2 regions of the Cytobacillus dafuensis genome follow, and region 1 is predicted to be linked to the other one. Evidence: predicted binding sites of a transcription regulator. Region 1 holds the regulator's gene; the other holds the start of a gene.
The links. The regulator Rex, encoded in region 1, represses fermentation and respiration genes when NADH is low (regulators of the CRP and FNR family bind a similar motif). The targets are predictions, from matches to a motif close to TTGTGAAATATTTCACAA.
Positions count from the first base shown of each region.

Region 2: a site for Rex is predicted at 2,779-2,796, ahead of FSZ17_RS11685 (4Fe-4S dicluster domain-containing protein). Genes of this name have one in related genera too.

Region 1 is NZ_CP042593.1:635,903-640,750, reverse strand. It holds gene groES (co-chaperone GroES) at 1-1, opposite strand, end outside; gene FSZ17_RS03360 (CPBP family intramembrane glutamic endopeptidase) at 260-991, shown strand; gene FSZ17_RS03355 (YdiK family protein) at 988-1,194, shown strand; gene FSZ17_RS03350 (redox-sensing transcriptional repressor Rex) at 1,268-1,915, opposite strand; gene moaC (cyclic pyranopterin monophosphate synthase MoaC) at 1,942-2,430, opposite strand; gene FSZ17_RS03340 (ABC-F family ATP-binding cassette domain-containing protein) at 2,888-4,810, shown strand.
Region 2 is NZ_CP042593.1:2,463,044-2,467,891, forward strand. It holds gene napA (nitrate reductase catalytic subunit NapA) at 1-1,986, opposite strand, end outside; gene FSZ17_RS11685 (4Fe-4S dicluster domain-containing protein) at 2,095-2,691, opposite strand; gene FSZ17_RS11690 (aldehyde dehydrogenase family protein) at 3,092-4,576, shown strand; gene FSZ17_RS11695 (SCO family protein) at 4,740-4,848, shown strand, end outside.

The sequences.
Region 1 (4,848 bases):
AGTGAAACAACCTCCTCAATAAATATGTAATTTATTTTATTAGCACTCTCTAACCTTGAGTGCTAACACAATTAATATATTAAAGAATCTCCTATCTATTTGCAAGAGTGAAGCTCAATTTTTTCAAAAAAAAATTATATGTCCTCACCGATAGTTAAGTTTAGATTCAAAAATTCATTTTGAGTGTACTATTTGAAACATGTACCTTTTTATGAGTAAAATGTAGTTTAGTGTACACTATTAATAAGGAGATAAATTGGTGAAAAAAGAATACTGGATCATTCTCATTGTTTATATAACCATGCAATTATCAGGCGTCATTGGAGTTCCGCTCGTTGCTTATATCGGAACCCTTTTAGGAAAAAGTATGCAGGAAATGGAGATTATCTCGGTAACTTCATGGATTGTGATCAGCTTTACCATTACATTAATCATCACTTTAGTATTGCTGCGAAAAGAAATGAAAGATCACACTTTAATGAGGAATTCAGCTTCTGCTGCTTCTTCTATTACGTGGGCCATTGGCGGTGTTTTCCTTGCTTTTTTCGCACAAACGATTGCAGCCAATATTGAGAGCTTAATTGGAATTGAAATGGGCTCTGAAAACACACAGCAAATTATGCAGCTTATTCAAGCTTCACCTATCATCATCATTGTCAGCTCTGTGATCGGTCCCATCTTAGAGGAAATTGTTTTTCGAAAAATCCTTTTCGGTTCGCTCCACAAGAGAATGAACTTTTTTCTGGCAGCTTTAATTAGCTCTGTTATTTTCGCGCTTGCCCATGCCGAAATCGAACATATCCTTTTATATTCTGCAATGGGTTTTACATTTGCCTTTCTCTATGTCAAAACAAAGCGCATCATCGTACCGATTTTTGCCCATGTGGCAATGAATACATTCGTCGTCATCCTGCAGCTAAACAAAGACAATATTGAAAACTGGCTTAAGGATATGGAAAAAATTCAAAGCTTTATTGGAGGATTTTTATGAAAAGGACACCATTGTTTTCAGGCATTATCTATATCATTCTTGGAATCCTCTTTACCCTAATGGCAATCCAGAATACTCAAAATGAACAAACCTGGGGAATGTTTACCTATCTATTCATTATTATAGCAACCATGGACTTAGGTACAGGCTTACGATTGGTTGCGTTTCACTTTAAAATAAAAAATAGTCAACCAAAAAAATGAGCCTTCGTGGAGGCTCATTTCTTTTGGTTAGGATATGGATTATGATTGCTACAGCCTTAGATTCTAGAAAGCATTAATCATTTTCTGCTGGATAATGCTTTAAAAAGTAGATAAGTGATTGAAGCTCGACTGCTAAATCGATATGGTGAATTCTAATTGTAGGTGGAACCGAAAGCCGGGCTGGTGTAAAATTCAAAATGCCCTTCACATGGCTTTGAGCAATTCTGTCCGCAATTGATTGGGCTGCTGGAGCAGGAACAGTTAATATGACTACTTGAATCTGTTGATCTTGGATGACTTTTTCAAGATCATTCATATGAAAAATAGGGACATCACTAATATGGGTTCCAACCTTCCCCTCGTCCACATCAAAAGCAACTTCAATTTTCGTATTATTGTTTTTAAGAAAATTATAATTCAAGAACGCAGTCCCTAAATTACCAACCCCTATAAGGGCTACCTTTATCAGTTCATCCTGATCCAAAGTTTTCCGAAAAAAAGAGAGCAAGTAATTGACGTTATACCCATACCCCTTTTTCCCTAAAGCTCCGAAATAAGAGAAGTCCCTTCTTATCGTTGCAGAATCAACCTTTACAGCATCACTTAATTCTGCCGATGATACCCTCTGCTTTCCAGAAGCATGCAAATTTTTAAGAAAACGATAATATAAAGGGAGACGTTTTGCAGTTGCTTGTGGAATTTTCATTGATTCACTTGCCATATATGTATCTCCTCTCCAAATTCTAACTATTCAATCTCTCGCTTAAAATCTCCATTCTTACCACCAGTTTTTTCAACTAAATACGTTTTACCGATAACCATCCCTTTATCAACCGCTTTACACATATCATATACGGTAAGCGCACATACAGATGCAGCTGTTAGCGCTTCCATCTCTACACCTGTGTTACCCTTTGTTTTGACAGTAGCAGTAATAAAAAGTATGTACTCATCTTGTACAATCTTCCATGAGAATGAAATATCCACTCCAGTTAGTGGAATCGGATGGCACATAGGGATGATTTCCCACGTTTTCTTGCAAGCCATTACACCCGCAACCTGGGCAACCGCAAGTACATCGCCTTTTTTCATTTTATTCGAAGCAATATTTTCATATATTTCTTTATTAACTGTAATACTTGAGTGAGCAATCGCCGTACGAACCGTTTCCGGCTTATCACTAACATCGACCATTTTTGCTCTGCCTTCTTGATTAAAATGTGTAAACTCAGTCATAATAACACCTCACAATCAAATCATACACTATTTTTATCCAAATGTGTAAACATTGTAAGGCTTTTCACAAATAAGATTTGATTAGGAAATCCTTACTAACACGACTATTATAGAGAAATTATATGTTTAAATAAAGTGAAACTTCCATCAGTGGGGGTTTTTCGACGCACAGGACGTGCTAGTGCCGACGTTACCACAGGACGTGGCGTTCTTAGTCGGCCTTCATCCCCCACTGATGGTTAGTTGAACCAATCGGGCATTTACGGGCAGTTGATCCCCCACTTACTCTTCTTTGCATACGCGAATCCTTGAAATGGGGGTCTTACTGCCCGTTAATCTGCGATAACCACACAGTAAATAAAAAATTTTAAGAGAGTGCTTCTCACACAAACACTCCTTTATTGCCCATCATATATGAATGGGTTACACTATCTCTATAACATAGAGGTGAAAAAAAATGATTTTATTACAAGTCAATCAATTAATAAAAAACTTCGGTGCCGAAGTTATTTTATCGAATATAAAGCTTGAAGTACAAACTCGCGACAGAATTGCCCTTGTTGGACGCAATGGAGCCGGTAAATCCACACTTTTAAAAATTATTGCTGGTCAAATGTCCCATGATTCTGGAGATATTATCAAGCCAAAGGAAGTAGAAATTGGCTATCTAGCACAAAATACAGGCCTTGAATCCGAGCGTTCGATTTGGGACGAAATGCTAACTGTATTCGATCATTTGCAAAAGCTCGAGAAGAATTTACGCAGGCTTGAAGAGAGAATGTCTGAGCCTGAAGCAATGGCAAATCAGGAAGATTATGATCGAATTTTAAAAGAGTATGACGAACGGCAGGTTCAATTTAAAGAATTAGGAGGCTATCAATACGAATCAGACATCCGCTCTGTCCTTCACGGATTGAATTTCCAATCCTTTAGTTATGATACAAAAATATCTACATTAAGCGGCGGACAGAAAACAAGGCTTGCTTTAGGAAAACTGTTATTAAAGAAACCCGATATATTAATATTGGACGAGCCTACGAACCATTTAGATATTGATACATTATCCTGGCTAGAGCAATATTTACAAGGATACGATGGAGCCATTCTAATCGTCTCCCATGATCGATACTTTTTAGATAAAGTCGTTACACAGGTGTATGAATTATCAAGAAATCAAATTCGAAAATATTTAGGGAACTACAGCTCCTATCTTGACCAAATGGCCGCAAACTATGAACGCGAAATGAAGCTCTATGAGAAACAGCAGGAAGAAGTAGCTAAGCTGCAGGATTTTATTCAGCGTAATCTAGCGAGAGCCTCCACGACAAAAAGAGCGCAAAGCAGAAGAAAACAGCTAGAAAGAATGGACCTAATGGATCGTCCACTTGGTGATGAAAAATCAGCTTCATTTGGATTCCAAATTGATAAACAATCAGGGAATGAAGTATTGAAGGCTCATTCTGTTGCTGTCGGTTATAGTGGAGAGATGATTTCAAAGGATATTTCTTTCCGTATCACTCGGGGTGAAAGCTTTGCCCTTGTTGGTCCAAACGGAATTGGCAAATCCACACTTTTAAAAACTATTATCAACAAGCTGCCCCTTCTTGAAGGTGATCTGAACTTCGGTTCAAATGTAGCTATTGGCTATTACGATCAAGAACAGGCTGAGCTTACATCGAATAAGCGTGTGCTTAACGAGCTTTGGGACGATTATCCACTAAAACCAGAAAAAGAAATTCGGACCGTGTTAGGTAACTTTCTTTTCTCTGGAGATGACGTCTTAAAAACAGTCTCAACATTAAGCGGAGGTGAGAAGGCGCGTCTAGCCTTAGCTAAGTTAATGATGCAAAAGGCTAATTTCTTAATCCTGGACGAGCCTACAAACCATCTTGATTTAGATAGTAAAGAAATTCTAGAGAATGCATTAATTGATTACCCTGGTACCATTCTATTTGTATCCCACGACCGTTACTTTATTAATCGAATTACAACCAAAGTTCTTGAGCTTAGTGAAAAGGGAGCGACTGAATATCTAGGTGATTACGATTATTATGTTGAAAAAAAGCAAGAACAAGAAGAGTTAAAAACACTGGCTTCATCTAAAATTCCTTCTTCTCCACAGCAAGTAAATCAAGAAAAAAGCTCTTATCAAATGGATAAGGAAGCTAAAAAAATTGAAAGACAGAGACAAAGAAGACTAGAAGAAGTCGAGAAACAAATTGAAGCGTTAGAAATGAAAATTGCTGAATTTGAGCAACTCCTCTGCGAACCCGATGTGTATCAAGACCATGAAAGAGTCATGGAGATTACAAAAGAGAATAACGAAACGAAGGCTAAATTAGAAGCATTAGTTGAAGAGTGGACAGTACTTGCTGATTAATGAAAGATTTTTAGAAAATCGACCAGGAGATTCTCCCT
Region 2 (4,848 bases), 1.8 Mb from region 1:
GACTGGCCAGCATATTCCGTGCTGTTTGAAATATTCCTCATATGGAGCCATTTGCTTTGCTTTCATTTTCAGCTTTTTACCCAGCTCCTGAATTTCTTTGTTTTCACTCTCGTGTGGGTTTGTGAAAGAGCGATATTCTGCCCAGAGACGGCTGTTTACTTCATGGCCATCTTCTAACAAGTCGTTTTTATCATAATCCCATATGTTTCCAAACAACACATCAAAAGCAGGTTTATTCCCAATCTTCCTGCCATCAAGCACCCGTTTTGCAACTTGGACAAGTGTCCAAATATCCCATTTCGCTTCACCAGGAGGCTCTGTGCATTTTTCGAAGACAGAGGTACGTCTTTCAGCATTGCCAAATTGACCTTCGCGTTCAACCCACATAGCTGCTGGGAAAACAACATCCGCTAATTCTGTTGATCTTGTTGGGTATACTTCGGATACGACGATAAATCCGTCTAGAACTCCTTTTCCATCGGCATCATTCCCTCTGAACCTGTTTAACTTTGGCATTGTTTGACCCCAGTTATTTGACATGCTCCAAAGGAATTTTACATTTCCTTTTCCTAGCTCTCTAAACATTTTTACGGTATGGAATCCTGGTTTCTCAATTGGATCAAGATATCCAGGGGGCAAATTCCAAATCATTTCCGTATATTTTCTGTGTTCTGGGTTACCTACAACCATATCCGATGGAAGTCTGTGTGAGAACACCCCTACTTCCCTTGCTGTTCCACATGCACTTGGCTGACCTGTCAATGAGAATGGTCCGTTTCCAGGCTTGCTGATTTTTCCTGTTAATAAATGAATATTATATACAAGGTTATTGATCCATGTTCCTCGTGTATGTTGGTTCATTCCCATTGTCCATAGTGACATAATCTTTTTCTCAGGGTCTCCAAACTCTTTAGCCAGTGCTTCAATGTCACCAGTAGGAACTCCGGAAATTTCAGCTGCTTTTTCAAAGGTATAAGTGCTTACACTCTTTTTATATTCTTCAAAGGTGATATTCCAAACTTTATCCGCATCTTTCCCATCCGTTACATCATAATCATCTTTAAAAGAATGACCTAAATTCTCTGTTCCTGCTCTGAACTGGAGGTGTTCATCTACGAATTTTTGATCGTATTTTTTATTTTGAATGAGATAGTTTGCAATAGCATTTGCGATTGCTAAATCTGACTGCGGTCTAAATACTAATACAGAATCTGCTACTTCAGAAGTCCGAGAATGTCTAGTGGTTATGTCGTAGAGTTTAACGCTTGGATTTGCTAGCTTCCTAGCTGTTAAACGTGAAAACAGAACAGGATGCATCTCAGCCATATTAGCACCCCATGTGACAAAAACATCTGCTTCATCTAAATCTTTATAAGAGCCCATTGGTTCATCAGATTGGAAAGTAGACATGAAACCGGTAACTGCACTGGCCATGCAAAGTCTGGCATTCGGATCAATATTATTGCTTAATAATCCAGCTTTCCAAAGTTTAACAGATACATAGCCATCGATAATTGTTTGTTGGCCTGAACCCCAAAATGCAATTGACTTAGGATCCTTTTCATAATTTTCTTTCAATTTTTTCGCTACAAGATCCAGTGCTTCTTCCCAAGATGCTTCTCGAAAACCTTCCATTGTGCCCTTTTTCGACTTGTCTTCACGGATAAGTGGCTTTGTTAAGCGATCTTTCCCGAATAAGATTTTTCCAACATAAAACCCTTTAATACAGTTAAGACCTCTGCTTGAACGATTATCCGGATCTCCTTTTGTCGCAACAACTTTTCCATCCTTGATCTCAACTAGTACGCCACAGCCTGTACCGCAAAATCTGCAAACGGTTGATTTCCACTCATCTGGTTCCGTACTTTCTACTGCTGTAGCGACTTCTGTCCCAGCAGGTTTCGCTTCTTTCTTTTTACAACCAGCAGCAGCCATTGTCATGGAGATTGCGGTTGCTTTTAGTAAGGTTCTTCTAGATAATTCCATAGTTTACTTTCCTCCCTTTAAATGAAGAAACTTTATCTATATATTTAAAGTGGCTAATATGTGAGCTGGATTTATTCAATCACTTGATTTTGCCACTAAAAACCTGTTCTAAAATAACCCTTTAATTTCTCGTGGTTTGACTCTTATCGCGACAGGATCATCAATAACGCATCTCTCTTCACAAATACCGCAGCCTACACATTTTTCTGGATTAATAATGGGAGCGAATACAGCATGTGTTGGGTCATCGGGCTTCACATATATATTTAGCTTAATAGCTTCGTCTATTAAGGGACATTCGCGATAGCAAACCTCGCACCTCATACCTTGGTAGGCTATGCATGCCTTTGTATCAATTACTGCTGTACCCATTTCAACATCGTATACATTATTAATTCCTGATAATGCATCTGTTGGACAAACTTTGACGCAAGGAAAGTCATCACAAAGTCTGCATGGATTATCCCTTGGTTCTATATATGGAGTGCCTATTCCGAAGCCTAAGTTTTCTTTCCCCATCTTGATAGAGTCATAGGGACAGGACTGATTACACTTTCCGCATCTTACACATAGGGCAAGAAATTCATCTTCATCAGCTGCTCCAGGAGGGCGCAGTACTGTTTTATTTCCTGCTCTCATCATGCCAAGAAGTTCATAAGCGGCAAGGCCACCAATAAACAATTTAATATATCCTGTACCCTTCATTGAATTGGCCTCCCTTATTTAAACATCTCATTTCGTTATGTATTTTAAATATCTTTTCTTTATCGTATTATTTACCAAAAAGTAGTTCTGTGATATTTTCCACAGATCACAGAATGTTCAAAAATACTAATAATCGCGTCAATTCTAGCATTTCGCTTCATTCATAAAAGAATTTCGCTTTTAGTTCAAACTCTTGCCATTCTTCTGACAAAATTTAAAAGGTTTAAAATTTACGACCTGATGAAATAATGTCGATTAATGTCAGAATATTTGTTCAACTATTCGTTGATTATCAAATTTTCATAGTGTTAACATAGAATTGTAAGCGTTCACATGCGTACAATCTTCTCATGATTTTCAACATGAAATACATAGAATACAATTTTTAAGGAGGAGTATTATGAGCCAATTAACTGTTAGTTTAAAAGAGAAGGTAGAAAAATTTCTAAATGGTAAGAAACATTTGTATATTAATGGAGAATTTGTTGAAAGCAAGTCTCAGAAGACATTTGAAACTTATAATCCAGCCACTGGTGAGGTTCTCGCTAACGTTTTCGAAGCCGGTCCTGAAGATATTGATCTTGCAGTTCGTGCAGCAAGGAAGGCATTTGATGAAGGACCATGGTCTAAAATGGGATCTGCTAAAAGAAGCCGTCTCATGTACAAACTTGCTGATTTAATGGAAGCGAATAGTGCTGAATTAGCTCAATTAGAAACTTTGGATAATGGAAAGCCAATTCGTGAAACTACGAATGCGGATATTCCTCTAGCTATTGAACATATGCGCTATTATGCAGGCTGGAGTACAAAAATCGTGGGACAAACGATACCTGTGAATGGTCCTTTCTTTAACTATACTCGTCATGAAGCTGTCGGAGTTGTTGGACAAATCATTCCTTGGAACTTCCCTCTCCTTATGGCAATGTGGAAATTAGGAGCAGCCCTTGCAACAGGATGTACTGTTGTTTTAAAACCGGCAGAGCAAACTCCACTATCCGCTCTATTTTTAGCTGAATTAATTCAAGAGGCCGGATTCCCTCCAGGTGTTGTAAATATTGTTCCTGGCTTTGGTGAAACTGCTGGTCAGCCGCTTGTTGATCATCCATTAGTCGACAAAATTGCCTTTACTGGCTCAACTGAAATTGGGAAAATGATAATGGAAAAAGCATCAAAAACATTGAAGCGTGTAACACTCGAATTAGGCGGAAAATCCCCTAATATCATACTTCCTGATGCAGATCTGTCAAGAGCGATCCCAGGTGCCTTAAATGGAGTAATGTTTAATCAGGGGCAAGTTTGCTGTGCTGGTTCACGTGTCTTTATTCAAAAGAAGCAATTTGATAATGTCGTTGCTGATATGGCTGCACATGCGAAAAAGATTAAACAAGGTGCTGGTCTTCATTCTGATACAGAGATTGGGCCGCTTGTATCAATTGAACAGCAAAATCGTGTTTTAGGCTTTATTGAAAAAGGATTAAATGAAGGTGCACAGCTTGTTGTTGGTGGTGAGAAGCCTCAAGAACAAGGGTACTTTGTCTCCCCTACTATTTTTGCTGATGTTAATGACGACATGACGATCGCAAAAGAAGAGATTTTCGGTCCAGTCATTTCTGCTTTACCATATGAAGATCTCGATGAACTCATTAATCGAGCAAATAGCAGCGAGTATGGGCTAGCTGCTGGAGTATGGACTCGTGACATAGCAAACGCTCATTATATTGCCAATAAGCTTCGTGCCGGTACTGTGTGGGTAAATTGTTACAATGCCTTTGATGCTGCATCTCCTTTTGGAGGCTACAAGCAATCCGGAATTGGTCGAGAAATGGGATCATATGCGCTTAACAACTATACCGAAGTGAAAAGCGTCTGGATTTCAATGAAGTAAAATACGATTAATCTTTAGTCAAAGGAAGTATTTATTATTTCCTTTGGCTTTTCTTATTTGATCGCTAAGCCACAAGACGTGGCATTTTGAGCGTGATAAGTTCACATATTATCCATATGATTTTTCATACTTTTTCATTATCCTTATATAGGGAGGGGAAATAATGAAAAAAGTATATATAATATGTGGAATTATTGTTTTTTTAGGAATCTCTGCTGGTATTTCATTTTTTATCGTTCGTGATATGACTTCTAAGATACCGGATGATACCA